2 regions of the Staphylococcus sp. aM genome follow, and region 1 is predicted to be linked to the other one. Evidence: predicted binding sites of a transcription regulator. Region 1 holds the regulator's gene; the other holds the start of a gene.
What was found. Region 1 encodes LexA, which represses DNA repair genes until DNA is damaged. Its sites were predicted from a motif close to CGAACATATGTTCG; they were not measured.
Positions count from the first base shown of each region.

Region 2: the regulator LexA is predicted to act here: its motif matches at 13,258-13,271, upstream of P7F85_RS04505 (YolD-like family protein).

Region 1 covers NZ_CP121447.1:1,482,216-1,499,142, reverse strand. Annotated here, with positions in the region: gene P7F85_RS07305 (amino acid permease) at 1-1,406, opposite strand, end outside; gene P7F85_RS07300 (catalase) at 1,613-3,130, shown strand; gene rpmG (50S ribosomal protein L33) at 3,209-3,358, shown strand; gene rpsN (30S ribosomal protein S14) at 3,554-3,823, shown strand; gene guaC (GMP reductase) at 3,980-4,957, shown strand; gene P7F85_RS07280 (CAP domain-containing protein) at 4,971-5,996, shown strand; gene lexA (transcriptional repressor LexA) at 6,189-6,812, opposite strand; gene sosA (DNA damage-induced cell division inhibitor SosA) at 6,955-7,188, shown strand; gene P7F85_RS07265 (DUF896 domain-containing protein) at 7,374-7,610, shown strand; gene tkt (transketolase) at 7,744-9,732, shown strand; gene P7F85_RS07255 (YneF family protein) at 9,949-10,191, shown strand; gene P7F85_RS07250 (CcdC family protein) at 10,900-11,367, shown strand; gene sbcD (exonuclease subunit SbcD) at 11,475-12,599, shown strand; gene sbcC (exonuclease subunit SbcC) at 12,605-15,634, shown strand; gene mscL (large conductance mechanosensitive channel protein MscL) at 15,709-16,065, opposite strand; gene P7F85_RS07230 (glycine betaine uptake BCCT transporter) at 16,279-16,927, shown strand, end outside.
Region 2 covers NZ_CP121447.1:905,996-922,922, forward strand. Annotated here, with positions in the region: gene P7F85_RS04425 (SasC/FmtB family protein) at 1-2,147, shown strand, start outside; gene P7F85_RS04430 (hypothetical protein) at 2,216-2,524, shown strand; gene P7F85_RS04435 (aminotransferase class I/II-fold pyridoxal phosphate-dependent enzyme) at 2,594-3,880, opposite strand; gene P7F85_RS04440 (Trp-rich small protein) at 4,080-4,175, shown strand; gene P7F85_RS04445 (SE1626 family protein) at 4,354-4,536, shown strand; gene pmtR (PSM export ABC transporter transcriptional regulator PmtR) at 4,720-5,097, shown strand; gene pmtA (phenol-soluble modulin export ABC transporter ATP-binding protein PmtA) at 5,097-5,996, shown strand; gene pmtB (phenol-soluble modulin export ABC transporter permease subunit PmtB) at 5,993-6,664, shown strand; gene pmtC (phenol-soluble modulin export ABC transporter ATP-binding protein PmtC) at 6,677-7,549, shown strand; gene pmtD (phenol-soluble modulin export ABC transporter permease subunit PmtD) at 7,549-8,283, shown strand; gene P7F85_RS04475 (thioredoxin family protein) at 8,416-8,979, opposite strand; gene P7F85_RS04480 (hypothetical protein) at 9,146-9,631, shown strand; gene P7F85_RS04485 (HAAS signaling domain-containing protein) at 9,695-10,252, shown strand; gene P7F85_RS04490 (DUF4097 family beta strand repeat-containing protein) at 10,249-11,091, shown strand; gene P7F85_RS04495 (C45 family autoproteolytic acyltransferase/hydolase) at 11,146-12,186, opposite strand; gene P7F85_RS04500 (hypothetical protein) at 12,573-12,743, shown strand; gene P7F85_RS04505 (YolD-like family protein) at 12,818-13,222, opposite strand; gene pglS (6-phosphogluconolactonase) at 13,425-14,453, shown strand; gene P7F85_RS04515 (aldehyde dehydrogenase) at 14,497-15,876, opposite strand; gene P7F85_RS04520 (manganese-dependent inorganic pyrophosphatase) at 16,054-16,927, opposite strand, start outside.

The DNA of each region.
Region 1 (16,927 bases):
TTGACAAACTTCGTTTTCTTAATCATTTTATGCACAAAGAAGATAATTGCTAGGATTAGAATAGGCGTAAAGTTTCTAATAACACTAATCCAATCACCTGAAGCAATACTTCCGAATGAACTACCAAATAATAAGAATAATAATGTAGCAATTACGACTATAGGTCCGAATGGATAAAATGGTGCTTTATAAGGTAATAATTCGTTAGCATCTTTACCTTGTTTTTTAATAGCACGACGCACTCTAATTTGTGCCCATATACTAGAACCCCAAATGATGATAACCATCGAACCAATAATATTTAATAAATTAAATACAGCATTAGAATTAAAATTAGCATATATTACTACAGCTACTACTAATAAATAAGTTGTTAGAATTGATCTAATCGGTAATTTAGTAGTTTTATTTAATTTGTTGAAAAATTGTGGTGCTTGTTTATCAACGCTTAATGAATAAAGCATTCTGCTTGTTGTATAAATACCTGAGTTCGCTGCTGATAATAGTGAAGTTAAAATAACTGCATTGATGACTGAGGCAGCAAAAGCAATACCTATACGGTCAAATACGATTGTAAATGGACTTTGAGTAACAGATTGACTTTCATTTAATAGTAATGGATCAGTATATGGGATGATTGCAGCGATGACAGCTATAGATAATACATAGAATAATAAAATTCTCCAAAATACTTGTTTGATCGCTCTAGGCATTGATTTGCTTGGATCACTTGATTCTCCAGCTGTGACTGCAACTACTTCTGTACCACCAACAGAAAAGCCAGCAACTAATAAAACACTTAAAATACCTGAGATACCACCTACAAAAGGTGCTTGTCCCTTAGTATAATTTTCAAATCCATAAGAATGTCCGCCTAAAATACCAAAAATCATCAAAATACCAAAAACTATAAATACAATAATTGTGACTACTTTAATGAGTGATAACCAAAATTCTGTTTCACCAAAAGCTTTTACAGAGAAGATATTTAGTAGTAAAAGTAGCGTAATAAATATCAAACTCCAAGCTAAGGGACTAAAGAAATTAAAAGCATGCCAAAACTTTAATACATTTGCGGCAACGATGACGTCTACACTTGTTACAAGTGTCCACATTCCCCAATATAACCATCCCATGGTAAAACCAAGTGATGGATCAACAAATCGAGTAGAGTAAGAACTAAATGAACCAGATACTGGATAGAAAGTAGCTAATTCACCAATAGACGCCATTAAGAAATAAAGCATGATACCTATTAAGAGGTAAGCAAGGATAGCGCCACCAGGACCAGCTTCAGAAATGACACTTCCTGTAGCCACAAATAAACCAGTTCCAATTGCGCCACCTATAGCAATCATGGTTATGTGTCTGGAGGTTAAACCTCTTTTCATATTATTATCTTCCATATACTGTCTCCCATCTATTTTAAATATATCCATCATTTTAATTCTTTTAGACCTACTATTCAATAGTAATTTAGCACTTTAAAGTAAAATTTAAAAATTTTCTGATAATTCGGTTGAGATAAGGGGTTTAAGTTTCATTAAAAGAGGGGATACTTTATAATGGATACTATATTATAATAATTCTAATTTGTGTGGAGGGAAATTTGATGTCTAAACAAGACGGTAAGTTAACAGGTTTATTCGGCGCACCCGTGTCAGATAGAGAAAATAGTATGACTGCTGGTCCAAGAGGTCCACTTTTAATGCAGGATATTTACTTCTTAGAGCAAATGTCACATTTTGATCGTGAAGTGATTCCTGAAAGACGTATGCATGCTAAAGGTTCCGGTGCATTTGGAACATTTACCGTAACTAATGATATTACTCAGTATACAAGTGCTAAAATGTTCTCGGAAGTCGGTAAACAAACTGAAATGTTCGCGAGATTTTCTACTGTATCTGGTGAAAGAGGTGCAGCAGATGCTGAGAGAGATATTCGTGGATTTGCATTAAAATTTTATACTGAAGATGGAAACTGGGATTTAGTTGGTAATAATACGCCCGTATTCTTCTTTAGAGACCCTAAATTATTCGTAAGCTTAAATAGAGCTGTTAAAAGAGATCCAAGAACGAATATGAGAAGTGCACAAAATAACTGGGACTTCTGGACAGGATTACCAGAAGCATTACACCAAGTGACAATTTTAATGTCAGATAGAGGTATTCCAAAAGATTTACGACATATGCATGGATTCGGTTCACACACATATTCTATGTACAATGATAAAGGTGAACGCGTATGGGTTAAATATCATTTCAGAACACAACAAGGCATTGAAAATTTAACAGATGAAGAAGCGGCTAACGTGATTGCTACGGATCGTGATTCTTCACAAAGAGATTTATTTAATGCGATTGAAAATGGTGATTATCCTAAATGGAAAATGTATATTCAAGTAATGACAGAAGAACAAGCTAGAAATCATAAAGATAACCCATTTGATTTAACAAAAGTTTGGTATCATGGTGATTATCCATTAATTGAAGTTGGAGAATTTGAATTAAACCGCAATCCTAATAACTATTTCCAAGATGTTGAACAAGCTGCTTTTGCACCTACAAACATCGTTCCTGGTTTAGACTATTCACCAGATAAAATGTTACAAGGTCGTTTATTCTCTTATGGTGATGCGCAACGTTATAGATTAGGAGTTAACCATTGGCAAATACCAGTTAACCAACCTAAAGGTGTAGGTATTGAAAATTTATGTCCATTTAGTCGTGATGGCCAAATGCGTATTTTAGATGATAACCAAGGTGGCGGACCTCATTATTATCCAAATAATCAAGGTGTTTATGATTCCCAACCTGAATTTAAAAAGCCGCCATTCCCAGCTGATGGTGATGGTTATGAATATAATCAACGTCAAGATGATGATAATTACTTTGAACAACCAGGTAAGTTATTTAGATTACAATCTGATGAAGCGAAAGAGAGAATCTTTACTAATACAGCCAATGCGATGGATGGTGTAACAGAGGATGTTAAAAGACGACATATTCGCCATTGCTATAAAGCAGATCCAGATTATGGTAAAGGTGTTGCTAAAGCATTAGGTATTGATATTAATTCAATCGATTTAGAAGGTGAGCAAGACGAAACTTATGAGAATTTTAAAAATTAAAAGTTAAGATTGCGCACTGAAGATTTATATGATAGAATTTTAAATCGTAAGTATTCCTAACTAGAAAGGGTGTTGAACGTGCGCGTAAATATCACATTAGCATGCACAGAATGTGGCGATCGTAACTATATCACTACTAAAAATAAAAGAAATAATCCTGAGCGTATTGAAATGAAAAAATATTGCCCAAGATTAAACAAATATACGTTACATCGTGAAACTAAATAATCACTTATCTTTCAAATACGACAATTTGAAATGCGAAAAGATCTTTTTCTTAATCGAAAAAGGTCTTTTTTTGTGCTTAATCATGAAAATTAACATTTTATTTAGCTAGGGAAATTTCACGTTTGCAAAAATCATAATACGTGTTATTATATAAAACGTAATAATTACGATTTATAAAAAAGAGAGGTAAAAGAAATGGCTAAAAAATCAAAAATTGCAAAAGAACAAAAGAGACAAGAATTAGTAGATAAATATTTTGAATTACGAAAAGAACTTAAAGCAAAAGGTGATTATGAAGCTTTAAGAAAATTACCACGTGATTCATCACCTACACGCTTAATACGTAGATGTAAAGTGACTGGACGACCAAGAGGTGTATTAAGAAAGTTCGAAATGTCACGTATTGCATTTAGAGAACATGCTCATAAAGGTCAAATACCTGGCGTGAAAAAATCAAGTTGGTAAAACTCGTACTAAAGTCCATTTACAAGAACAATAAAACAATGTAAAGTAAGTAAGGATAATATTTTCTGAATAAAGTAACTGATTTTAAATTGATTATTCGGATTTTAGCTATTTATCCCAAAATATATTGTTTTATAAAGGGGCTTTTAGATTAATATGAAAATATTTGATTATGAAGACATACAACTAATACCGAACAAATGTATTGTTGAAAGTAGATCTGAATGTGATACTTCAATTCAATTTGGACCACGTTCATTTAAACTTCCAGTTGTACCAGCTAACATGCAAACAGTTATGAATGAAGAATTAGCGCAATGGTTTGCAGAAAACGATTATTTTTATATCATGCATCGATTCAATGAAGCAGCTAGAATTCCGTTTATCAAAAAAATGCAAAGCAATCACTTATTTGCATCTATTTCAGTTGGTGTAAAAAAATCAGAATTTGAATTTATTGAACAACTCGCAAATGAACAATTAACACCAGAATATATAACAATTGATATTGCACATGGACATTCTGATTCTGTGATTAATATGATTAAACACATTAAAACATATTTACCTAATTCATTTGTTATAGCTGGTAACGTAGGTACACCTGAAGGCGTTAGAGAATTAGAAAATGCCGGTGCAGATGCAACGAAGGTAGGTATTGGACCAGGTCGTGTTTGTATAACTAAAATTAAAACAGGATTTGGTACAGGTGGTTGGCAATTAGCTGCACTTAATTTATGTAGTAAAGCAGCTAGAAAACCTATTATTGCCGATGGTGGTTTACGAACACACGGTGACATTGCTAAATCAATTCGTTTCGGTGCATCAATGGTTATGATTGGGTCACTTTTTGCAGCTCACGAAGAATCACCAGGAGAAACAGTTGAGCTAGAAGGTAAACGCTATAAAGAATATTTTGGTAGTGCTTCTGAATTCCAAAAGGGCGAACATAAAAACGTTGAAGGCAAAAAGATGTTTGTAGAACATAAAGGGTCATTGAAAGATACTTTAAGAGAAATGCAACAAGATTTACAAAGCTCTATTTCTTATGCGGGTGGAAAAGATTTAAAATCACTACGCACTGTAGATTATGTCATTGTTAGAAATTCAATTTTTAACGGAGATAGAGACTAGTATCTTATGGTAGGTGACTACAATTAAAAAGTTTCTCGTATTTTTTGTCGCATGTTTATGTTTAGTCATTTTTCTGCCATTGAATGAATGGAAACCACTAGAAAAAGTTCAATTAGAAGTTAGACAACAGATAGATCATTGGGCATTTGGAGATTCTAATGAAGAAGATATAAGTTTGGATGTTCCGAATAAACAAGAATTTGCCATAAATAATATTCAAATGAATATGTCAAAAAAAGAAGTGGAAGATAAATTAGGTAAAGCACGACGCATCACTTCTAATGAATATGGCACACATTGGTATACGTATTACGATGATGATTATAACCAATTCGTTATGATTAGTTATATTAAAGATAGAGTAAACGGTATGTACACTAATCAAAACTTAATCTCTTCGCAATCTAAAATAAAATATGCGACCCCTAAAAATAAGGTGAGAGATCGTTTAGGTAAACCTATTGATGAAATGAAAAAAGGGAATAAGCGGTTTGAAATACAAAACGATGAATATGACGTCTTTCACAAAAAGCATATATATACTACTGTCTTCTATGATAAACATGAACAGAATGGTGTCACAGCGTTATATCAAGTAAGTGATGAAATGGAAAATAGACTTCAAGAGCAATATGGTGCACCTTCTAAATCCTTGGAAAAAAGCTTTGAATTACAAGATTTTGATATTGTTAATGCAGAGAGAAAACAAAGACAATTATCAACGTTAAGTTATTCTAAATCCATTTCTAATACTGCTAGAAAGCATAGCAAAGATATGGTGGAAAATAATTATTTTGATCATACAGATTTAAAGAGGAAATCACCATTTGATCGATTGAAAGCAGATCACCATGACTTTAATGCCGCAGGTGAGAATCTAGCCTATGGACAACAAAATAGTATATACGCTCACGAAGGACTAATGAATTCATTAGGGCACAGAAAAAATATACTAAATGATAGCTTCTCAACTTTAGGCGTCGGCGTTGATTTTAATGATCAACGACAACCATATTGGACCGAAAATTATACTGGTTAATCGTTTAAAACAATATATGTTGGGGTACTAATTAGTTGTAAGGAAGTAGATAGAATGTCAACTAAATCAAAACAACAACCTGATATCTTAGAAAAAGTAAAAGAAGTTTTGAACAAGAATCAAAATAAAAAGGATTAGGCATGATGCCTAATCCTTTTTATATATATAGGGGGTTATGAGGATAAAATATGATTACATTTCTCTATATAAACCGATTACTTTTCCAACTACAATAACATTTTCTAAATAAATTGGATCCATCGTACTATTTTCGGGTTGCAATCTATAACGGTTCTTTTCTTTATAAAATCTTTTAACTGTCGCTTCATCGTCTTCTGTCATCGCAACAATAATATCGCCATTTTCTGCGATTGTTTGACTACGAACGATAACTTTATCGCCATCAAGAATACCCGCTTCAATCATACTGTCTCCAACAACATTTAAAATAAAAATATCGCTATTATGTGTGGAAGTTAAATGTTCAGGCAATGGAAAATATTCTTCAATATTTTCAACAGCAGTAATTGGAATACCTGCAGTTACTTTACCGATTACAGGAACATGAATTGTTTCTTCCATACTAATATTATCATTTAATTGTTCGCTAACAATTTCAATTGCTCTAGGTTTAGTAGGGTCACGTTTAATATAGCCTTTTTCTTCTAATCTTGATAAGTGACCATGAACAGTTGAACTTGAAGCCAATCCTACTGCTTCACCAATTTCTCGAACACTTGGTGGATACCCTTTTGATTGAACAATCTGCTTAATGTAATCATATATTTCACTTTGTCTTTTCGTTAATTCTCTCATATATAGGCACTCCCTAGTTTTATTTAAGTTTATTATAGCATCTCTAATAGTAAATAACAAACGTTTGTTCGTTAAAGTGTTGACATGGAACATCTGTTCTGTTAAATTATAAATACAAACAAACGTTCTAGGAGTGAGATTCATGTTAACAAAACAAACAAAGACATTTTTAACATATATAGCAGTATTTTTAGTATCTTGCCTTATCTTTTTAGTATTCTTCTTAAGTGTTAATCAAAGCGCACATTCAGAACAAACGTACGAAATGACAGATCATGAAATTCATCAGAATGCTAACCAAAATGAACATCAAACACCTAATAATAACGGGAACAGCGAACATAAATCTGGGTCTATGTTCGCATTAGCCCACTAAACACTAAAATAGAATAAAAAAGTAAAAGTGAGCGTAACGATTTGGTTATGCTCATTTTTTTGTTATATTCTATGGAAGGTTTATAAACGCTATATTATTATAAGAATATAAAAATATATGATATAAGGTTAGAAATTAACTATGGATATAATTGAACAATAATTGATATGAAAGTAGGAATTTGAATGTCTAAAAATGATTTAAATATTGATAGAATTAATGAATTAGCTAAAAAGAAGAAAGAACAAGGTTTAACCAACGAAGAAGCCAAAGAGCAATCTAAGTTGAGAAAACAATATCTTGATTCATTTAGAGAAGGGTTCAAAAAGCAATTAGAAAACACTAAAGTGATAGATCCAGAGGGTACTGATGTTACTCCTGAAAAATTAAAGAAAATTCATCAGAATAAGAAAGAAAAATAAGCGTGAAATTTTATCATTTTAGATTTATTTTAATAGAAAAACTGAGGGATTTTTCAGATTTTTCTTTATGAATTTATATTAAAATAAGTTATAATTAATTTGAGGTATTATTTGAAGAAGGGAAGAAAATATAATGTTTAATAAAGAAGATCAATTAGCAATCGATACGATTCGTGCTTTAAGTATCGATACAATAGAAAAAGCCAATTCAGGTCACCCTGGTTTACCAATGGGTGCAGCACCAATGGCATACACACTATGGACAAGACACCTAAATTTTAATCCCCAATCTAAAGATTATTTTAACAGAGATAGATTTGTATTATCTGCTGGACATGGTTCGGCGTTATTATATAGCTTATTACATGTATCTGGTAGCTTAGAAATGGATGAACTAAAACAATTTAGACAATGGGATTCTAAAACACCAGGTCATCCAGAATTCAGACATACTGATGGTGTAGAAGTAACAACGGGTCCACTAGGTCAAGGTTTTGCAATGTCTGTAGGTATGGCATTAGCAGAAAGTCATTTAGCAGGTAAATTTAATAAAGAAAATTACAATGTAGTTGATCATTATACGTATGTACTTGCGTCAGATGGCGACTTAATGGAAGGTATTTCACATGAGGCAGCTTCATTTGCCGGCCATAACCAATTAGACAAATTAATCGTTTTATATGATTCAAATGATATTTCATTAGATGGTGATTTAGACAAAGCATTTTCTGAAAAAACACAATCACGTTTTGAATCATATGGATGGAATTACATCTTAGTTAAAGATGGCAATGACTTAGAAGAAATAGATAACGCAATTAATAAAGCTAAATCTCAACAAGGACCAACTATTATTGAAATTAAAACAGTCATTGGATTTGGATCTCCAAACAAATCAGGTACTAACGGTGTACATGGTGCGCCATTAGGTGAAGATGAACGTAAATTAACATTAGAAGCATACGGTTTAGATCCTGAAAAACGTTTTAATGTACCGCAAGAAGTGTACGATATTTTCAACTCTACAATGTTGAAACGTGCTAATGAGCATGAAGAAAATTGGAAAAATAAAGTTGAAGAATATAGTAAAGCTTATCCAGAATTAGCTGAAGAGTTCAAATTAGCAATAAGTGGTAAATTACCACAAAACTATGAAAAAGAACTACCTAAATTTGATGCAGATCATAATGCAGCATCACGTGCTGACTCAGGTGAAGTTATTCAAGCGTTAAGTAAGCACGTGCCATCATTCTTTGGTGGATCTGCAGACTTAGCTGGTTCAAACAAATCAAATGTTAAAGATGCTAAAGATTACGATAAAGATAATCGTGACGGTAAAAATATTTGGTTTGGTGTTCGTGAATTTGGTATGGGAGCAGCCGTTAATGGTATGGCAGCTCACGGTGGTTTACATCCATATGGAGCAACTTTCTTTGTTTTCAGTGATTACTTAAAACCTGCATTACGTTTATCAGCAATTATGGGCTTAAATTCAACATTTGTATTTACTCATGATTCAATTGCAGTAGGTGAAGATGGTCCTACGCATGAACCAATTGAACAATTAGCTGGATTACGTGCAATTCCTAACATGAATGTGATTCGTCCTGCAGATGGTAACGAAACAAGAGTTGCTTGGGAAGTTGCTCTAGAATCTGAAAGTACACCTACATCATTAGTACTTACACGTCAAAACTTACCAACTTTAGATGTTCCAGAAGAAACAGTAGAAGAAGGCGTGCGTAAAGGTGCTTATGTAGTTTATGAATCTAAAGAATCTCCTGAATATTTATTATTAGCAACTGGTTCTGAAGTAAGTTTAGCGGTTGAAGCAGCTAAAGATTTAGACGCACAAGGTAAAGGCGTTAGAGTTGTTTCTATGCCAAACTGGTTCGCATTCGAACAACAATCAGAAGACTACAAAGAATCTGTGATTCCTTCAAACATAACTAAACGTGTTGCTATTGAAATGGCATCAACATTAGGTTGGCATAAATATGTTGGTACTCAAGGTAAAGTGATTGGTATCGATGGATTTGGTGCAAGTGCTCCTGGCGACTTAGTTGTTGAAAAATATGGATTTACAAAAGAAAATGTTTTAAATCAAATTCGTGAATTTTAATTCATTGTTGATTTAAATATATTGCTGTAGCCTGAGACATTTAATTTATGTCCCAGGCTTCGTTTTTAAATAATAAAATAATTTATAAAGTACGTTTAATAAAATTAGAAAATTTGTTATGATTTTTGATGTGCATTATTTTAAGTCTTAAATTTGTCTTGAAATAAATATTTGAATCTAGTAAAATTCATTAGGATAAAGAAAGTGGGTGAAACAATGGCAACATGGTTAGCAATTATCTTAATTGTAATAGCATTAATCGCAGGTTTAGTTGGTGGTTTCTTCTTAGCTAGAAAATATATGATGGACTATTTGAAAAAAAACCCACCTATTAATGAAGAAATGCTACGTATGATGATGATGCAAATGGGTCAAAAACCTTCTCAAAAGAAAATCAATCAAATGATGACTATGATGAACAAAAACATGGACCAAGGTATGAAAGGTCAAAAGAAATAATATAAAAAGGGATTAAGGCAGTTATAAATTTCTGTCTTAATCCTTTTTATTTTTAGTTATGATTGTTCTATTAAATAAAATAACCAAATGTTCAGTTAAAATTGAAATGTATTTATAATATTGAAAGGATTAGAAGAATTATTAAGTCTATCGTTAAGGCATCCAACATTAATCGTTAAGTTTAATGTGAGGTGTTTATTTTGAATTTAGAACCAGATAGTATCAAATTAGGTATCGCGTCATTTTTATCAGTAATAATTGTTTCAATTATTGGTAATCGGCTAAAAGTGCATGTAGTGTTACAATTATTATTAACAGTTATCATAATGGTTCTATTATTATTCTTTTTCTGGAGGCTAGGATATTTAATTTACTATAAATGATGTGTTTTGAGTGAAAATGAATAGTCATTTGAAATGTAGTTTGTATCAGTAAAGTTTAATCATTATTTTGAAACTATCTTTATGAATAACAGTAAAAATAGAACTAAAAATATAAGTTAACAAATGCGTAGTGTCTTCATTTTTATAAGGTTATAACGGTTCAATTATTGATAAGAAATCATAAATAAAATAAGGTGTTAAATTGATTGATATTGGGATACCTATTTATTAAATTAAAAGCTATGAAAATATATACGTTTAATGATATACTAACACGTGATTAAAAAAGAGTATTGTAGTTTAGAATATATGAGAAGGTGTAACAGTGGCATATTTAATATTTTCAATTGTATTTGCATTCTTGATGGGTGCAGTTGTTATTGTGATTCGTATGAAAGCACAAAATTTTCCAGTCAATGAAAAGAAAATTATTTTACCACCATTTTTCATGGCAACAGGTGCTTTAATGTATGTAATACCATATTTCAGATTGACGGGAACTGAGATACTAGAATCATTAGTCTTAGGTGTATTATTTTCTACAGTTTTAATTTGGACATCTCGTTTTGAAGTAAAAGGTAGTGAGATTTATATGAAACGATCAAAGGCGTTTCCAATTATTTTGATATCACTATTAGTTATACGTACTGTTATAAAAATATTCATTAGTAATGAAATTGATCCAGGAGAAATTGCTGGTATGTTTTTCTTATTAGCATTTTGTATGATAGTACCATGGAGATTAGCGATGTATTACAAGTACAAAAAAGTAAAAAAATCTATTGTTCATTAAATATATAAAAGCCACTTATCTACCTAGATGAGTGGCTTTTTGCTTGAAATATATATTGAAAAGTAATATGATTAATACGAACAAACGTTCTATTCGGAGGTATAAAGATGAAGGTAATCCATACAGCAGATTGGCATCTAGGTCGAATTTTAAATGGTAAACAACTACTCGAAGATCAAAGATATGTATTAGAACAATTTATAGATCGAATGAAAGAAGAAAAACCAGATATGATCGTTATTGCAGGAGATTTATACGATACTACATATCCTGGTAAAGAAACGATTAAATTATTTGAAGAGACGATTGCCACGTTAAATATTGATATGAAAATTCCAATTATTTTAATTAGTGGGAATCATGATGGAAAAGAACGTTTGAATTATGGTGCGAGTTGGTTCGAACATAGCGATTTATATATAAGAACTCAACTTGAAAGTATGACACAACCAATTCATATAAATGGCATCAATTTTTACACATTACCTTTTGCAACAGTTGCTGAAGTGCAACATTATTTTAAAGATGATTCAATTCAAACGCATCAACAAGCATTAGATAAGTGTATAAGTTCTATGTCAGAAACGCTACAACCTCATGAAATTAATATTTTGATTGGCCATTTAACTGTACAAGGTGGTAAGACTTCAGATTCAGAAAGGCCATTAACGATAGGTACTGTCGAAACAGTAGAAAGAAAATCATTTAATATTTTTGATTTTGTAATGTTAGGTCACTTACATCATCCATTTAGTATTAATGAGGACATTATTAAATATAGTGGCTCATTACTTCAATATTCTTTTTCAGAAGTTGGACAACCTAAAGGTTATCGAGTAGTTAAGTTTAATCATAAAAATGATATTCAAGATTATTTTGTTCCAATAGAACCAATGAGAAAATTAGAAATTGTCACAGGGGATTATGAAGACGTCATACAGGAAAAGGCAAACGTATCAAATAAGAATAATTATATCCATTTCAAATTAAGAAACATGGCTCATATTTCAGATCCGATTATTAATTTGAAACAAATCTATCCTAATACATTAGCATTAACAAACGAAACGTTTGAGTACCATGAAGCAATTCAACATATAGAAATCAAAAAAGAAGATGATCTTTCAATTATTAATCATTTTTATAAAACGATAACCAATGAGCAATTAAGTGATATACAAGAAAAGAAAATTAACCAAATTATTAATGATTTGATGAGAAAGGAAGATTAATTACCTTGAAACCAATGATGTTAAAGTTGAACAATTTTGGTCCTTTCTTAAATGAAACAATAGATTTTAGAAATATAGATCAAAATCAATTGTTCTTAATTAGTGGTAAGACTGGTTCCGGTAAAACAATGATATTTGATGCCATCGTATATGCATTATATGGAGAAGCTTCAACTAAAAATAGAAAAGAGAATGATTTAAGAAGTCATTTTGCAGATGGTAATTCAGCAATGCAAGTGACGTTCGAATTTGAACTTAATCATAAACTATTTAAAATAGTTCGTACTGGTCCTTATATTAAAGAAGGTAATACAACCAAAACGCCCGCAAAGTTAAATGTTTTCGAGTATATAGAAAACGAATTTGATTTAAGGGAAAGTATGGTAAATGCAGGTAATCAATTTATTATCGACTTAATTGGTGTTAATGCTGAACAGTTTAGACAGTTATTTATTTTGCCACAAGGTGAATTTAAAAAATTCTTATTATCTAATAGTAAAGAAAAGCAAGGGATTTTAAGAACACTCTTTAATAGTGAACGATTTGAAGAAATTGAAAAACAATTAAACGAAAATGTTAAAAATGAAAAAATCCAAATTGAAGAAAGATATAAAAACATTGAACGATTATGGAATGATCTCCATACTTTTGAAAACGATGAGTTAGAAGAATTAAAAAGTATCAATGTACATCAAACAGACAAAATCATTGAGGTATTACATAGGTTTAATGAATTTGGTAAAAAAATAGGGAGAAAAAAGTATGAACAAAAGAAAAATAATGAAAATGAAATTGAAAAAGTAGAACAAAAGCTCAGTGATAATAAAGAGTTAGAATTAAATTTAAATGAGTTAAATAAAAGTGAAAGTACATTAAAGCAACTTAAGCAAAAGGAAAATAATATAAATCAACAACGTGAGAGATTAAATAAGATTAATGAAATTAAACCATTATCACAATTACTAGATAGAAATGAAGCGGCCAATAAAAAGTTAAATCAAGCAGAAAAATTGATAGAAATCGTTGGTCAAGAAATTAACAAGTTAATAAAAGAAAAAGAAGAAAATCAATTAGAATTAAATCAATTATCTGAACAAGAAGAATCTATCAATAAAGAAAAAGCCTATTTGGAAAAAACTAATACTTTTTATACCAATATGACTCTCTATTTAAATAGTTATAAAGACAAAGAACGATTGATATCGCAACTCGTAGATTTAAATGAAAATAGAGAAATAATAGAAAATGAATTATTAAAACTAAATGAAGCTATTAAATCAAAAGAAATTAACTATAGTTATGTTGAACAATTGAGTCAGGATATTTTCAATATTGAAAAAGAACTAGAACTAGCAGAAAAGCTTAAAAATGATATGAAAATTAAAGCAGAATTAACCTCTAAGTTGAATGACACTAAGACATCCTATAATCAAAAATGTATTGAAATAGAAGACTTATCTAATAAGTTGTCCGAAATAGATAAGACAGAAATTAATTTGAATAACAAAGAAACTTTAGTTGAACAACTTCAACAAGTCATGTCACTTGGAGATACATGTCCGATTTGCGGGAATGAAATTACTTCATTAGGACAACATATTGATTTTGATAGTATTAATAAAAAGCAAAATTTAATTCAATCATTACAAAAAGAGCTTAATGAAATGAATATCGATAAAGCTAAATTGGAAAGTACTTTAAATCACTTAACGGAGCAAATAAACAATATTCATGTAGATGAAAATACCATGCCGGATATAAAAACCCTTTATTCTAAAATCAATAGAAAGAAAGAAGAAAAAGAAAAACAACAGAAGGAAAATGAATTTATCTTAAAAACAAATAAAAAGGTAGAACAAAAACATCAAGAATCGTTTGAAATTGAAAATGAAATTAAAAATGCAAAATCTAAAATTGAACAATGTGAGATACGTATCAATGATTTTGAATCAACTACTCAGTATAATGAAATAGATGAGTTTGAAACATATTTTAAAAAGTTAAAAAGTAATGTTGATCATTATTTAAAATTACTTGAAAATCATAAACAAAATAGAAATGAAATTATTCAAAAACTAAGCATAGAAGAAAATAACTTGCATCATCATAAGCAAACTAAAAATGATATTCAAGAGGAAATTAAACAAACACAACAAGCATTAGATGCTGAAATGAACCGTTTAAATATAGATTCTATTGAACAAGTTCAGGATATAATTAAAATTGTTTATGAAAAAGAAGACATAGAGAATGAAATTAAAGAATATGATAAACAAATCCATAAGAATGAATTGGAAATAAGCAGACTTAAAAAGTTAGTTGCAGGAAGAAAATTAGATGATATAGGAGAAATTCAAAAAACTCTATCAGAACTTAAAGCTAAACTTGAAAATGTAACTAATGAAATTGCCACATTAGAATATCAACTGAAATTAAACCAACAAAAAGTAGATGAAATTGTATCTCATATCGAGTATTTAAACAAGGAGTTGAAAGAGCAACAAGATATATTTAATCTTGCAGAAATTCTATCTGGTAAAAACAGTCAAAAATTAACATTAGAAAACTATGTACTAATTTACTATTTAGAAAAAATTATAGCACAAGCTAATATTCGACTTGCTACTATGAGTGGTCAAAGATATCAATTGCAAAGAAGAGAAGCTTTATCTCAAGGGTTTAGTGGTTTAGAAATAGATGTTTTTGATTTTTATTCTAATAAAGCAAGACATATTAGTTCACTATCGGGTGGAGAAACATTCCAAGCATCGCTTGCGCTAGCTTTAGGATTAAGTGAGATTGTTCAACAAGAATCGGGCGGAATCTCTCTTCAATCAATGTTTATTGATGAAGGATTTGGTACATTAGATCAAGAAACACTTGAAACTGCACTTGATACACTAGTAAACCTTAAATCGAAGGGAAGAATGGTAGGTATTATCTCTCATGTTAGTGAATTAAAACAAAGAATACCACTTATTTTAGAGGTAACATCAAATCAGTATCAAAGTATGACAAAATTCAAATGGAATTAAAGTGAAATGTCTCTATAAAAAAATCGATTTATCAACTTTTGATTGTAAGTTGATAAATCGATTTAATATTATTATTAATGTTTTTCTCTTAATAAGTCTCTAATTTCAGTTAAAAGAACCGTATTTTGTTCTAATTCTTCTTCTGGTTCTTCTTTCTTCATTAAAGTATTTGCAATTTTTACAAAGATAAATAATGCAAAAGCAATGATTATGAAATCAATTATTGATTGTATGAATAAACCATATTTAATTCCCCAGAAAGCCCAATCTTCTGCAAAATTGACTGAACCGAAAATTTTACCAATCAATGGCATGATGATGTATTCGACTAATGCAGAAATGATTTTATTGAAAGCTGCCCCCATAACAACGGCTACAGCTAAATCTAATACGTTGCCTTTTAACGCAAAGTCTTTAAATTCTTTAAGCATTTAAATAGTCCTTTCTAAACAATATTTAAAAGCCATTATACAACATATAATTAATTTAGCAAATAGGAAATTTAATCAAATTTGATTCTAAATAGGACGTTTGTTATCCTATAGTAGTGCTTTAGTAAAATTAAATGTTTTAAGATAAAAAAAGAATATTTTAGTTTTACTAGATTGAAAATTTAATAATAGATATGAAGGGAGTAATTAATTATGAATTCTTCTTCTTCTAATGAAAAGAACGGTAAGAAGATTTCTCCGGTGTTTATCTATAGTGCAATTATCGCAGCAATTGTTGTATTAATTGGTGCTATTTTCCCAACACAATTTGACTCAGTAACGAATGAGGTCAAAATGTGGATAACAGATAAACTAGGTTGGTATTACTTAATTCTAACTACGATTATAGTTTTCTTCTGTATTTTCCTTATCTTTAGTCCAATTGGGAAACTTAAATTAGGTAAACCAAATGACAAACCGGAATTTAATACTATTTCTTGGTTTGCGATGTTATTTAGTGCCGGTATGGGTATCGGTTTAGTATTCTACGGTGCAGCTGAGCCAATGTCTCATTTCGCTTCACCACCTGATGCCGATCCGAAAACGACTGAAGCTTACACAGAAGCATTACGTTCAACATTCTTCCATTGGGGCTTCCATGCATGGGCTGTATATGGTGTTGTAGCATTAGCACTTGCTTATGCACAATTCCGTAAAGGAGAGCCTGGCTTATTATCTAGAACATTACGCCCAATTTTAGGTGATAAAGTTGAAGGTCCAATTGGAACATTCATCGACGTTCTTTCAGTATTTGCTACTTTAGTTGGTGTAGCTGTATCACTTGGTATGGGTGCATTACAAA
Region 2 (16,927 bases), 580 kb from region 1:
GAGCAAATGTGCCAGTGAAAGAAGCAACGCCAGCGGCGCCAACAATTACACCAGATGAAGCGAATGCGAGTGTAACAGTCACACCACAAGGTGAATCAGATAAGATGACAATTCATTATGTAGCGCCAAATGGAGAAGCGAAGGAAGTTGTCGCAACTAAAGTAGGAAACCAATGGACGTTAAATGACACCCCAACAGGTATCAGTATCGATAATACAAGTGGAGCAGTAACAGTGAATTATCAAGGCGTTCAAAATGGAAGTGAAGTTACAGCTAATGAGAGTCACGGTAATAGTGATGCAAGTCCAGAAGCACGAGCGAATGTACCGATGAAAGAAGCAACGCCGACGGCGCCAGTGATAATACCAGATGAAGCGAAAGCGAGTGTAACGGTAATACCGCAAGGTGATGCGGATAAGATGACTGTACATTATGTGGCACCGAATGGAGATCCAAAAGAAGTAATCGCAACTAAAGTAGGTAATCAATGGACATTAAACGATACACCAATAGGAATTAGTATCGATAACACAAGTGGCGCAATAACAGTAGGCTATAATGGTGTTCAAAATGGAAGTGAAGTCACAGCCAATGAGAGTCACGGTAATAGTGATGCAAGTCCAGAAGCACGAGCGAATGTACCGATGAAAGAAGCAACGCCGACGGCTCCAGTTGTTACCCAAGATGAAACAAATGCAAGTGTAACAGTCACACCACAAGGTGATGCGGATAAAATGACAGTCCATTATGTGGCGCCAAATGGAGATCCAAAAGAAGTTGTCGCAACCAAAGTAGGCAACCAATGGACATTAAATGAAGTTCCAACAGGAATAAGTATTGATAATACAAGTGGAGCAGTGACAGTGAATTATCAAGGCGTTCAAAATGGAAGTGAAATAAGCGCAAGTGAAACACATGGCAATAGTGATGCAAGTCCAGAAGCACGAGCGAATGTACCGATGAAAGAAGCAACGCCGACGGCTCCAGTTGTTACCCAAGATGAAACAAATGCAAGTGTAACAGTCACACCACAAGGTGATGCGGATAAGATGACAGTCCATTATGTGGCACCGAATGGAGATGCGAAGGAAGTAATCGCAACTAAAGTAGGGAACCAATGGACATTAAATGAAACCCCAACAGGAATTAGTATCGATAGTGCGAGTGGAGCAGTGACAATAAGCTATCAAGGTGTTCAAAATGGAAGTGAAGTTACAGCTAATGAGAGTCACGGTAATAGTGACACAAGTCCAGAAGCGAGAGCAAATGTGCCAGTGAAAGAAGCAACGCCGATGGCGCCAGTGATAACACCAGATGAAGCGAGTGCAAGTGTAACAGTTACACCACAAAGTGATGCAGATAAAATGACAATTCATTATGTAGCGCCAAATGGAGAAGCGAAGGAAGTTGTCGCAACTAAAGTAGGAAACCAATGGACGTTAAATGACACCCCAACAGGTATTAGTATCGATAATACAAGTGGAACAGTAACAGTCAATTACCAAGGCGTCAAAAACGGTAGTGAAGTGAGTGCGAGTGAAACCCATGGTAATAGTAATCCAAGTGAAAAAATAGTGACTAATGTCCCTGTGAAACAAAGTAAACCTATGTCGCCAATAATCACATGGGATAGAGAGAAAAAATCAGTTTCTATTAAACCAAATGGGAAAATAGATAAGATGAAAATACAAATTATAAGTTCGGCTAATAATACTGATAAAGAACTTATTGCGACAAAAGTTGTTAATCAGTGGAAACTTAATAAGAAAATGAATGGAATTCAAATAGATCGTAAAACTGGTATAGTTACAATTGATTATCGAATGTCCCAAAATTTCAAAGAATTACTAGTAAGTAGTAAATTCGGTAATAGCGATGAAAGTGAAATTATTCATTTTATAATTCCGAAATTTAAAGGTTTAGTTTATGACCTAGATAATTACAACAAACAAGAAAATACAGTTTATGAATTTGAAAATGAAAATATTAAAAAGCAATCTGTAATTAAGAAACAGGTGAAAGCAAGCAAAATAGAATTACCGAATACTGGAAAGAAACAAACCGATGAAAAAGGAAACGCTAGTATTGTTTTATTACTTTTAGGGTTAATACTTTGTAAATTAAATTTGAAAAGAAAAGACTTATAGTATAAAAGGGTATATAATAAAATATATTAATAACATGTTGACTAAAAAAGAGAATTTAAGGAGTTATTATGTATTTTATTATCGCAATCTTTACTAGTATTAGTTCGTTAGTAAGTTTATTTTATGCAATCGATGCATGTATTAAAACTAAACAAGTGAATGCGCTTTATGCGTTTGCTAGAAGTTTTTCAATAGCATTATTATGCGTTGCAACATTATTCTTTATAAATCATCAGTTTCTATTTGCTATGACATTTTTAATGGCACTAGTTCAATTGATAGATGGTTTTATAGGATTAAAAATTAAAGATAACTTAAAAGCTTATGGACCATTTTCATTAGCAATTATAGGATTTATTTTATTACTATTTATCTAAAGTTCATTATATAAATAGTATAAAAAAAGGTTAGACCAACTTAATTTGTGGTCTAACCTTTTTGTTTTATTATCTTAAATCATCAATTGCTTTAGCAATTGAATCAAAAACATGTGGAATATCATCTTTTTCTACACAACTAAATGCGATTCTTATATCTGTTTCATTTAATGCGATGACACCGATTGAATATTCTTCAATTAAATGTTGACGTAATGTTTCAGGATTTACGTCTTTAACTTTAATTGCCATAAAGTAACCAGAATTAAAATCATAGGCTTGCCAATGAGATTGATATTGGTCGGCATATACGACTGATTTTGTTACTTCATATCGTTCTCGTAATGTAGTTATATTTTGTTCAATTTCCTTATTAAATTGATCATTATTTTTTAGGACATGTTTAACAGCACTTTGAGATGGTAGTGGACCACTTGAAATATTACTACGTATTAGTCCTTTAGTTTTTGCTTCTAAAACATCTTTAGTAGGTGTGTCCTCAACACCGAATGTGATAAATCCTACACGGAATCCCCACGCAAAGAATTCTTTAGTTGCACCATCTAATCTCACTGGAAGTACATTTTTAGAGTGAATATTTGTTAAAGCAGTGAATAGAGATTGAGTGTAGACATCTTCATAAAATAATCCATAGTATGCATCGTCAATAACTGCCACAACTTGTGTTCCTTTTGCTGCTAATGATTCGATAGCTTTGACAATTGTTTGTACTTCCTCATTATTAGGTGTATACCCAGTAGGATTATTTGGATAATTTAGAATCATTACGACTTTATCTTTATTATAAGATTCTAAAGATTTAACTAAAGCTTCTGTAGTATAATGACCATTTTTATCAAATATTGGATAAGTATCAATATTTGCATTGTGTCGTGTGTTAAATACTAATTTATAGTTCCCCCAGTTATGCTCAGGTAATAAAATAGTATCTCCTGAATTAATGAATAGGTCAGCGACAAGTGAAAGTCCATGAGTGAGTGCATTAGTAACAATTGGTCTTGTCATGACTTCTTTGGTTAAATCAGGATTATCTTTTAACATTTTTTCCTGCCATAAATCACGCAATTCTTCAACACCTTGAGGTGGCGCATATGGAAAAATTTCATCTGGTGATAGTTCATTAAACATTTGATTTAGAGCATTGGCATACATTTTACCTTTATCATTGGTTGCCATACCTATTGTTGCATTATACTTAGTGCTCTTTGCTTCAGCAGATTGAGAAAGTATACCTTTTGGATAAAACATATTTTGCCCTAAATCTGAAAGCATTGAAAAGATTTCAGGATTTGATTGTTTTAGTTGTTCATTTAAATTTTGGGCTAATGGGTTCATATTGAATAACCTCTCTTTTTTAAATTAAAGTCATTATCTTTATAGTATCTTGAAATTGTCCAAAGATAAAGTATTGTTATAAAAGATTTGGTTAATAATATTTATTCAGTAAAATATACGAACATATGTTCTATTTTATGTTAAGATAAGTATAGGTCATCGACATTTATGACACTTTGCATTTGGGAGGTGTAGTATAATGACGTGGTGGCAAGATGGAATTATAACTTTATTAACAGGTGGCCTACTTGTTATCTTTCGAATTTGGTTGGAAATCAATTGGAAAGATAAATAGATGACCATACACAAAATACCCCAAGCCTGCTGGTACCAGACTTGGGGTAGTGTAGTATAATTTGTGGATACAAATATATATTAACATCGTAATAAATATATCGCAATCAATATAACGTTTGACCGATTTTAGGAAAAACTGATAGTTTGATATAATTTGAAATAATGAGGTGAATACAATGAAGCACATGACTAAAATATTTGTAGTGTTAGCAATCATATTATTCATTATAGGTTATTATTTGCAAGCTACAGGTAATGAATCGTCTGGAATAAAATTATTACTTGCTGCTATTATGTTTATGATATGCGCTTTTATAAGTAGAAATAATGATCGTCGAAAAAATAATCATAAAAAGTAAGCAATTTAGAAATTAATTGTTAGAAAACAGTGTGTAATTTACATGCTGTTTTTTAATCTGTATATATTGTATATACATAATTTGATATTACATTGCCATATATTAAGAGAATTTTTATATACACTTTACAAATTTGTGTATAGTGTGTATATTGAGTATATACAGAAGAAAAGGGGGACATCAATGAAAATTATTTTGAAAAACACCAGTGAATATCCCATTTATGAACAAATCAAACAACAAATTAAAGAAAACATTTTGAAAGGATACGTTTCTGCTGGAGAGCATTTACCATCTATGCGTGAACTTGCAAAGGACTTACAAGTTAGTTTAATTACGACCAAACGTGCATATGAAGATTTGGAAAAAGATGGTTTTGTTACTACGATTAGAGGTAAGGGAACATTTGTTAAAGAACAGGATAATTCAATTCTAAAAGAAAAGCAGTTCTTTGTGATTGAAAATTTAGCTAAATCGATGACGAAAGAAGCAAAGACAATTGGGATGTCATTAGAAGAACTGCAAGAAATTCTTTCTTTAATTTATGAGGAGGAAGAATAATGAATGCTATTGAATTGAACCATGTTAATTATTCTAGACAGAAATTTAAATTAAAGGACGTATCATTCTATGTACCTCAAGGATTTGTAACAGGGTTTATTGGTGGAAATGGTGCAGGGAAAACGACAGTCATACGATTAATTATGGATTTATTACAATATGATGGGGGAACCATTTCAATATTAGGTGACAGTATGTTAACGAATCCTATTAAGATAAAAAATAAAATAGGATTTGCTTATTCAGAAACTTACTTCAATGAAAAATGGACTATAAAAAAGTTAGAAAATATCATTTCTCCTTTTTATAAAGATTGGGATAGGCATTTGTTTAAAAATTATTTAAGTAAATTTGATTTACCATATAATCAGAAAATCAATCAATTTTCTACAGGTATGAAAATGAAACTGTCACTAGCTATTGCATTTAGTCATCATGCTGAGTTATTTATTTTAGATGAGCCTACTTCGGGTTTGGACCCAATTGTAAGAAATGAAGTATTAGAAATTATTCAACAAGAACTAATTGATGAAGATAAGACAGTTTTCATTTCTACACATATTATTTCAGATTTGGAAAAGATTGCTGATTATTTAGTATATATCAGAGACGGTGAAATTATATTAAATGATTCAATTGAATCGTTAATGAGTAAATTTCAAATTATTAAAGGTAATCATAATGATTTAGATGAAGAATTGGAAGAATTATTAATATACAGAGAAACTAGGAAAACTGGATATACAGCTTTAACACAACATGCACAAACATTTAAAGAAATATTCGGAAACGAAATTGAAGTACAAAAACCTAGTATCGAAGAATTAATGATTTATTTAGAGAAATATAAGAATAAATTATCTGAGACCCTTACTTTAGAAAGTGAGGATAAGAAATGAAGCAATTGTTAATTAGAAATATAAAATTAAGATATTGGACGCTCATTTTGTATATAGCATTGATTGGATTTTATCCAATATATAGTTTCTTAATGAAACCTAATCCGCTCATGAATTCTGTTATGGCAATACCACTTGGATTAATTTTAATGATTATTTCTATTCTCGATGCAGGTCATTTGTTTAGATTTCATCGACGATTAGGTGGGAACCGTGCAAACTTATTTTTCGGAAGTTTACCAGTATCCAAGAAGGATATGTTAAATGCCAATTATTTAACATGTATCTTCTTTACTTTATTTGGTGCAATTGTGATTACTTTATATGGTTATGAATCAGATTCTATTCGAGCCAATGCCATATATTTCTCAACTACATATGCCTATATTGTAGCGAACTTCTTATCGATACCAATAGCTTTTAGAAAAAGTACTGAGTATAAAACTGAAGGAGTATCATATATTGCTTATATCATTTTGATTATGTTCGTATTACCATTTCTATTATCCGTCACATTGATTTTAATTAATTATATATTTTTAAATCATAGTCAAATTCCACAATTTTACTCTTATTTTTTAAATTATGGATTTGTACTGTTAAGTATTATAGTTTTAATCATTAATTACGTGTTACAACTAAATAAAATTAAGAAACATACACTTTAAAGGAGGTCTACGATGAAGTTAGAACAAATAACAAAAAAATATGGCCAAAATACAGTTATAGATCATATAGACTTTGATTTTGGAAACAGTCAAATCGTAGGATTAATCGGTAAAAATGGTGTAGGTAAAACAACGCTAATGAAAGTAATGAATGGCAATATTATCAATTATGAAGGAAAAGTTAATTTACCAAATAATGAAAATGTTGGATATTTAATCGAGCATCCTAAACTATATGATAATAAAACAGGATTATATAATTTAAAATTATTTGCACAAGTATTAGGTAAAGGATTCGACAAAGAATATGCAGATCATATCATTGACGCATTCGGTATGAGACCGTATATCAAGAAAAAAGTGAAGAAATATTCAATGGGGATGAAACAAAAATTAGCTATAGCAGTTTCATTAATGAATAAACCTAAATACCTTATTTTAGACGAACCTACAAATGGTATGGATCCAGATGGTTCAATTGATGTATTGAAGACAATTCAATCATTGGTTAAACAGTTAGAAATGAAGATATTGATTTCTAGTCATAAATTAGAGGACATTGAACTCATTTGTGATAGGGCTGTATTCTTAAGAGATGGTACATTCGTACAAGATGTCAATATGAAAGATGGTGGACCAAAAGATAGTACGATAATTTCAATCGATACAGAAGACTATCAAAAGGCATTAGAAATGTTGACAGAAAAATTCCATGTTCAACAGTCTAATAAAGAAAATGGAGAAATCATCATTAAAGCGCAAAAAAATTATAAAGATGTGCTAGAAGCGTTAGCGAAACTCAATATTTATCCTAAATATATTGAAACACGTAAAAGTTCATTACGTGATACTTACTTTAATATTAATCAAAGAGGTGATAAATAATGAGATCTTTACAATTAGTAAAGCATGATTTAATAAGTATTTTTAAAAGTCCGCTCACATACATTGCGTTTATACTTGTTATAGGCTTAACTGTCTTTCAAGCTGTTATGATGGCAAATTATAGTCCTGGTCATAAAGTGGACTATACAATGGTATTTATCATGGCCAATTGGTTATTCTTATTTGCAGGTTTATTATTTATTATCAAAACAATTACACGAGATTACTCACAAGGTACGATTCAGTTATATATGAATAAGATGAGTAGTAGAATTGGTTATATTGTTGCTAAAACGATTTCTATGATTCTAATTTCATTTTTATTTACACTTGTTCAATATATAGTGATTATTGTAATTGAAGCTACAACTAAAGGTAAAAGTATTGATGGAGATAACTTTTTAACTAACATTTGGTTCTATCTTATCTTTTTCCTATTCTTTGGATTATTTTTATTCTTAATTACATTAGCAGTTGAAAAACCAGCTGTTATCTTTACGTTAGGCATTTTCTTATTATTAATCGTGCCATTTATCCAACCGCTAGTAGGTTTAATTCCAAACATCGGTGATGACATTCATAAGTCATTTAAATACATTCCATTCACATATTTAACACAAAAAATGACTGAGTCCGATGTTTCATTTACACATTGGCAATGGTTTATTTCTATAGCATCAATCGTAGTGCTATTTATTGTTAATGTATTATATGCAGCTAAAAGAGATATTTAGAATAAGTGATTACCGGGGCTTTATAGTCCCGGTTTTTAATGTTTTAATTTAAGAGAGAATAAGGCGTTAAAACAGGAGATTTCAAAAGAAAACGAAGCTATCTTACTCAAATAGCTTCGTTATATATAGGTGTTATTTATAAATCATTTGATCAATAATTGAGTTGTAAACTGCTTTCCAGAAAGTGGAATCTGTTTTATATCGATTTGAAATAATTAAATGTGTTTCTTTAACTTTATCTTCATAATCCGGATGATCTTTACTTGGTAAAGTATCTTCGCGCAAATTAGTAACAAATGATTGAACTTCTTTAGCACGTGGACCCCAAACTGTTTCTTGTTCAAAATTATCATTTAAAAATACAAAAATAGGAATTGAACGTGATTTTCCATTTGTTAAATATTGGTCTATAAGATGTGTATCATCATCTCTATGGAACACTTTGACTTCTAATTCTAGGGCTTCAGCAATATGTTTAAGTATTGGAAGATTCATCATGGCATCGCCACACCAGTCTTCGGTAATTACCAATACTTTAGAATAGTTAGATGATTTTAATTTCTGTAATCTTTCATCATCTTCAGGTAACTTAAAGGAATCATAAATTGAAACGAGATTGTCTTTATTGTCTTGCATCTGCTCAATATAAGGTCCGATGTCTTGACTGTTTTTAAAATATGTTTCTAAATTGGTCATCGAAAAAACCTCCTTTAATCATTTTATATATTATACCAATTTTCATAATGTAAATAAATTAAAATATTTTAAAAATTCTCTCATTTTAGCAAATACCTACCGTGAGATGAAACTAAATACACCTTATGCTATATTTATTATAATAAGTTGAAAGTGGTGAACATCTTTGCGCATTCAGAATCGATGGATAATTAGTATGCTATTCTTAATATTAGCCATTTTACTTCTGATAGGTCTTTCATTTTATAAAAATATAAAAACCGTTGATTTATCAGGTGCATCAATAAATGGAATACATTTAAATGAACAATTTCATAAAAAAGATTTTAATGTAAATAAAAATATTAAAGTAGATCGTTACACATTTTATAATCATAAAAAGCATGATGATTTAACAGTTAAAGTTCATAAAAAGAAACACGTTGTTAAAGGCATTGTACTTGTTAAAGATAAAGAGATACATACAAATTTTGGTATTAGAATTGGGAGTCATATTGATGAAGTTATTCATAATTTAGGTAGTGATTATCAAAAAAGTAAAATAGGTAAGAACTATCAATCAATGACTTATCGAGATCGTGAACATCATTTGAAATTAAATATTTTATATAAAGATGATATCGTGAAGCGGATTGAATTCTTTAGTAAGTAACTAAATAGTTGAACATTAGTATTGCAACTAATTGAAAAAATAGATAGAAAGAGTGACAATACTATGGATAAAATTACATTTTTGAATGAATTAGAAGTCTCATTAGACGAACTACCTAGAAAAGAAAAAGATAAAAAAATGTATGATTATGAACATTACTTTTATGAAGAGGAACTGAAAGGTAAATCTGAAGCGGAAATAGTTAAAGCGCTAAAAGAGCCTAATGATATAGCTAAACAGGTAAAAGCGCATAGCGCGATTGAATATGCTGAATATAAACCAACATTTCATAATACGTTACGAGCTGTTACGGCTTCATTAAGTTTAGGTTTGCTATCAGTATTTTTAGTTTTAATTCCAGTGTTCTTTATATGTATGATATTCGTAATTTTGTTTGTTGTTTCCGAGCTATTAATTTGTGCACCTTTAATTTTAGTCTTTTCGTCTTTCTATAAAGGGATACATGATTCAGTGAGTAATATTCTTTTTTCAATAGCATACACAGGACTCGGATTAATGTTGATTGTTATAACATTTAAAGTATTAGAAACGATATATAGACTCATTCTAAAATATTTGAGATGGTATATTAAAACAGTTAAAGGAAGCGTTAAAAGATGAGAAAGATAATGTTTTCAGGTCTTATCATTTTTCTTGTTTTCTTTATAGGTGCTACAGTTTGCTGGTTTACCTTTGAAAAACAGAATTATGAAGAAACGAAAATTAATAAATCATATTCTAACTCTAATTTTAAAAATATATCAATTAACACGGAATACGCTAATGTCAAAGTGGTTAACGGGTCTAAATTTAAAGTGAAATATAATGGGGATAATAAAGTAAACTTAGATAAAAAGAATAAGACTCTGAAAATTTCAGAAGTAAAAAATGTTAATAGAGGGTATGCTATTAATTTGAATCCGTTTAGAAAAGATGACAATCAGATTGTTATTGAGGTGCCAAATATAAAATTAAATACTTTTTCTTATGTATCTAGAGGTGGTAATTTTAACATTGACAACATTACTACTAATCATTTAAAAATATTGAGTACAAATTCTCATATGGATTTAAAAAATCTAAGTGTTAATGATTCAGATATTAAGGCTAATAGCTCACAATTATCTATAAAAAATTCTACTTTAAAAAATAATCATGTAAACTTAAATAACGGTTTTATTAATGTTTATAACAGCAATATTAGCGATTCTATTTTTTTATTAGGAGAAGGAGATATTCATTTTAATAATATGTCATCAAGAAACGATATCAAGGCATCTACTAAAAAAGGCGATATTCATTATTCTTATAAAGATAAACCAGAAAATACTTTGTTGAAATTACAACCAGGTAAAGGAAAGTCTTTAATTGAGAATAAACATTTTCATGAAAGTAAAGTAGGGAAGAGTGACAATATTCTTGAATTTTATACGGTTGATGGAGATATAGTCATAAAATAAAGGAAGATAAAGTACAAAACGAGACAGGTCTATTTGTTCTCGTTTTGTACTTTTTTAATGTGTGGCAAAAGTTAAATCTGTATCAATGACGCCTTCAAATGTACGTTGCGTGAGCTCTTCGCCTTTAAGCCAAGTATTAAAATCTATACTTGAAGGTATCTGATTCTCACCTAAAGACATCCATGCCGTAAGTGATTGTGGTTCGTACATCGATGTATGAATGGTACCAGACCAACTGTTGAAAAGTTTACTATATATGTCGTATTGTGGATCATTAAATAATTTGAATGCTTGATGCTTATCAAGTTGTGTATGTGTTTGGTTAATGACACGTGCTAGTCGTTCTTTAGATTCTTTAGTATAATTTCTATTTTCATGCGTTAGTAATTCAAAATGATTTGTACAAATAGTATCATATCTGACATTGATATCACGAGGTGTAATTTCTACGATGGCATGATTTAAAGATTGATCCATTAAAATATAACTAAATGAACTACGGTGTGGTATCTCTTTTAACAGTTGAATCGCTTCGTCGACATTTTTACAGAGTTCTAATATTAATCTACCTACCATATAACATACAAATCCATTTGCTGGCTTTTTACGATGCATAAAATTATAAGCCATTACTAAACCAGCTTCGTTCATTCCGTCCATTCGTCCAGTTACTCTTGATGTTGGACCAATTTGTGCTAATCCGCCATCATTAGGTTGATATAATAAATATCTGCCATCGTAAGTAGCAGGATGATAATCATAATTTCTTACTAAATAATTGGTTCCGTTAAATACGGTACAACCACTTTCTTTTAAATCAGTAAAACGATAATGTGCAAAGTTTAAAATCATTTGACGTGTTGGTAACTTTAATACATCTTGCATACCCATGAGTTCTTCCCAAATTTTAGGTGCATACGTTTGAAAAATAGAATGTGTTTCGTTAACATCTATATCAAATCTAGGAATTCGCTTTTTCCATTCTTTTTCTCTGTTTTTTAAGAGGTCAGTTTGTTTTAACCATTTGGCAGTGTGTATACCTAAATCATAATGTGAACCTCTATAGCACATAATTTCAGATTGAACGTTTTGCATATGAAAGTACTCCTTATTCAAAATTTACACTTTGTAATATAATGTTAATGTTACATTAATTGTTATTTTATGTAATTATATATATAATAAAATTGTAATTAGTTACTGATAGCATTGAGAAATAATTTATTTTGGGGTGATATCATGCGTAGTAAATATGATTATATAAAAGGCGCAATTTATAATTGGTGGCACAAATAATTATAATATTGCACTGACGGCTGATGAATAAATCAGTCGTCTTTTTTATAGTTACATCTTATCATAAAAATTTTTATAAAGTGAGCTTATAAAAATAGTAAAAAGGGTATGTATTTATTGATAACGATAAATATGCTATCATAATGTATTGTAGATATGCATATAAAATATAGAGGTGAATTTTAATGTGGAACTTTATTAAAGGTTTATTTAAATTTGTATTTAGTTTAGTAGCTATCACTACAGTTGTTGTAGGTGTAGGTGTAGTTGCATTTGCTTATATTTTCAAAAAAGACTTTGAAGATATCGAAAGAAAAACTAAAGAAATCGTTTCAGATATCGAAAATAATAATTAATTTAAAGATTAAATTAATGAAAGCGTCACTGATGAAATCGTCATCAGTGGCTTTTTTATTTGCTTTTAAAGAAATTAAGTAGGGGAAATACGTACAATGTCTAATAAAGAAAGTTTGAATTTATCAGAAGAATGAGATGGATATCCTTCAACTTCAAAAGTTATAGCATCAATACGTTCAATATTAAGTTCGATAGATTTAAAGTATCCATCATCATAATACTGTACGACTACTGGTTGATTTAACTGCAAGGACTGATGTAAACGAAAATTCAAATCAGATAATTGATCGTCGGAAAGCACAGGACGATCAACCTTATTTTGATCGATGATATATTGATGAATCGTTTCAAATTGTTCAGGTAAGGTAGCAAATGGTGCCCATTTAACCATGCCACGGCCTTTTGGAATATTTCTATTCAATTGGTTGCGCGGAATATTTCGATAGTCCAACTGATTATTATTTAAATCCTTAATCATCTTTCAATCACCTCAATATTTATACTTTTATTATACGAACATACGTTCTGTTTTGCAAGTGGTATTTCGCTAGAATCATGTGTGGTTATCAAGATATAAAATTTAAGTATAGAGGTTTATAACTAAAATCATACCCAAACGTTTGTCTTTATATATATAAATTTAATAGAATAGAGGTAAGTGATAAGGAGGCGTTGACGAAATGACTAAAGGTTATATTGGTTCATATACGAAGAAGAATGGACAAGGGATTTATCAATTTGATTTAGACGAACAAAATGGGCAAATAGTTGAAGTGGCGACTGGTTACCAACTAGAAGCATCAACGTATGTAACAAGAAATAATCATTTTCTATATGCTATTACAAAAGAAGGAGACAATTGTGGTGTCGCAAGTTTTAGAATAGCAGAAAATGGCGAATTAACATTAATCAATAAATGTTTGGCTTCTCAAAAGGGAACAGGATGTTATGTTCAAGTATCAACAAATGGTGAGTTTCTATTTGAAGCAATTTATGGTGCAGGATTAGCTCGAATTTATCAATTAAATCCGACTACTGGTGAAATAGAGAGATTGATTCAGGAGCTAGCGCATGACTATCCACTTGGACCTCATGAAAGACAAGAACATCCTCATGTGCATTTTTTAAACGAGACACCAGATGGTCAATATGTAGTAGCAGCTGATTTAGGTACAGATCGACTTGTGTCATACACATTTAGTGAAAATGGTTTGAAAGAACATGCTGTTTCAGAATTTAATGCAGCTGATGGTACGCGTCATATTGCATTTCATGAAAATGGAAAATATGCATATGTCGTACATGAATTATCAAATATTGTTAGCGTGACTAAATATGAAGATGGTCGTTTTAAAGAATTAGAACGTCATTTAACAATTCCAGAACATTTTGATGGTGCAACTAAACTTGCAGCAGTACATTTATCGCATGACCAACAGTTCTTATATGTAAGTAATCGTGGTCATGATAGCATTGCAATTTACAAAGTCTTAGAAAATGGGGCTAAACTTGAATTGGTTGATATTGTCAAAAGTGGTGATGAATTCCCACGAGATTTTAATATCACAGAATCAGATGATTACTTAGTTTGTGCACATCAAGAAGGCCAATCTAAATTAACGGTATTTGAAAGAGATAAAGAAAAAGGCACATTGACGTTAAAAGATCAATCAACTCAGGCACCAGAAGGTGTTTGTGTCATGTTCTAAAAAATAAATCCCTTAAGCGATATTGCTTAAGGGATTTATTTTTTTAATTTTTGAAAAATGCTTTAATATACTTAAATTTACCTTTATAAGGTGGGAAAAATAGGCTCGACTCTAAGCGTGTCGATTTAAAAGTATATGATTTATCATGAGAAAATGTATCAAATGAGTATTTGCCGTGATAATTACCGATACCCGATAGACCTACACCGCCAAAAGGTAAATTAGGATTTGCTAGGTGCATCAATGTATCGTTAATAGCACCACCACCAAAGGCAAGTTCGTTAAGCACACGGTGCGTTGAATTTTCATCTTCACTAAATAAATAAAGGCTCAAAGGTTTAGGGCGAGACTGGATTATTTCGAAAGCTTCATCAAATTGATCATAACTGATGATTGGTAATAATGGACCAAAGATTTCTTCTTCCATAATTAAATCTGAAGTTTGAATATCATCAATAATAGTGGGTTCGATGAATAAATCGGATTCATCACTATGACCACCAAAAATGACATTCTCTTTATGGTGTTGTAGTAAATCATTTAAGCGATTAAAATGCTTATGATTTACAATTCTGCCATAATCAGGACTAGATTGAATGGTCTTACCATAAAATTCATTTAGAGTTTGTTTTAATGCTTTGATAAAATCATCTTTTACTTTTCGGTCTACTAAAATATAATCTGGAGCAACACAAGTTTGTCCTGCGTTTGTAAATTTACCAAAAGCAATTCTCTCACTAGCTACTTTTAAATTAGCTGTTTCATCGATAATTACAGGAGATTTACCACCTAATTCAAGTGTTACAGGAACGAGGTTTTCACTTGCGGCTTGATAAACGATTTTACCTACTTTGTCGCTACCAGTGAAGAACATATAATCGAACGGTAAGTGAATAAGGTGGTCTGTTTCTTCAATACCACCTTCAACTACAGCAATATAGTCAGGTTTATAAACATCTTCAACAATTTTACGAATGACTGAAGATACATGAGGTGTCAATTCTGATGGTTTAATAATCGCTGTGTTACCAGCTGCAATCGCACCAATTAACGGTTCAAATGTTAATTGCACTGGGTAATTAAAGGGACCGATAATAAGAACAGTGCCATAAGGATCTTTTTTGATATAACTTTTAGTAGGAAAAAGATAAAGTGGTGTATCTACTTGTTTTGTTTTAGACCAATTTTTAAGCTCTTTACGGGCTAATTTAATGCTTTTTAACAAAATACCAATTTCAGTAGCATATGCTTCAACATTACTTTTACCTAAATCTTTTTGCAAAGCTTCAAGTATCTCATTTTCGTGATGTTTAATACTCTTACTTAACAACTTTAATTGTTGCTTTCTAAATTTAATATCTTTTGTTTGATGTGTTTTGAAAAAAGCTTTGCTATTTTCAAATAGTTGATCAATTGAATTCAAAAGTTGAACCTCCTTAAGTTGGATTTGAGATAACAATATCCTCAAGAAAAAAATGCTTAACATATCTTTACCCGATTCACACAAAAATAATTAAGTATAATATAAAAAATTAACCTGAGACATCAAATCATGTCCCAGGTTCAGTACAATCAAATATATTTCTATATTACTAATAAATTATTTAGTCAAAGCTTCAGTAATTTGAGGTACAACTTGTTTTTTACGAGATACAACACCTGTTAAGAATGCCATATCGTCTTCTAATTTAACGTTGAATGCTTCGCCAACTTTATCTTTTTCAGCACCAACAACTAAAATTTTAGAATCGCTGTTAATGATATCAGTTACAACTAAAACGAATAAATCATATTTTTCTTCAGCGCTTGATTCTAGCATAGATTTTTCTAATTCTTCTTTACGATCTAATACTTCATCAATATCAACTGTGTTAACTTGAGCAATACGTGTTACGTAATCTCCCATAGTAAATGATTTAGCATCCATATCTAATAATACATCAGCAGATTTATCAGTAGTAGAAGCACCTGCTTTAAGCATGTCTAAACCATATGCATCTAGGTCGACGTCTGCAATATCTTTTAAAGCTTTAGCTGCATTGACATCTTCATCAGTGCAAGTAGGAGATTTAAATAATAAACTATCTGAAATAATTGCAGAAATCATAAGTCCAGCAATTTCAGGTTTAATTTCAAATCCACGTTCTTTGTACATTTTGTAAAGAATTGTGGCTGTACAACCTACTGGTTCTGCTCTGTAATAAAGTGGGCTAGCTGTTTCAAAGTTTGCAATTCTGTGATGATCTACAACGTGCTTAATTGTAGCATCAGCAATTGTATCAGCACTTTGTTGGAATTCGTTGTGGTCAACTAAAATAACATCTTGACCGTCTAAATTATCTTCTAATAACTCTGGTGCATCAACATTGAAGTGATCTAATGCGTATTGAGTTTCAGCTCCAACTTCACCTAAGCGATAAGCTTTAGCGCCTGCATTACCTGTTAATTGTTCAAAGTCAGCCATAATAATTGCT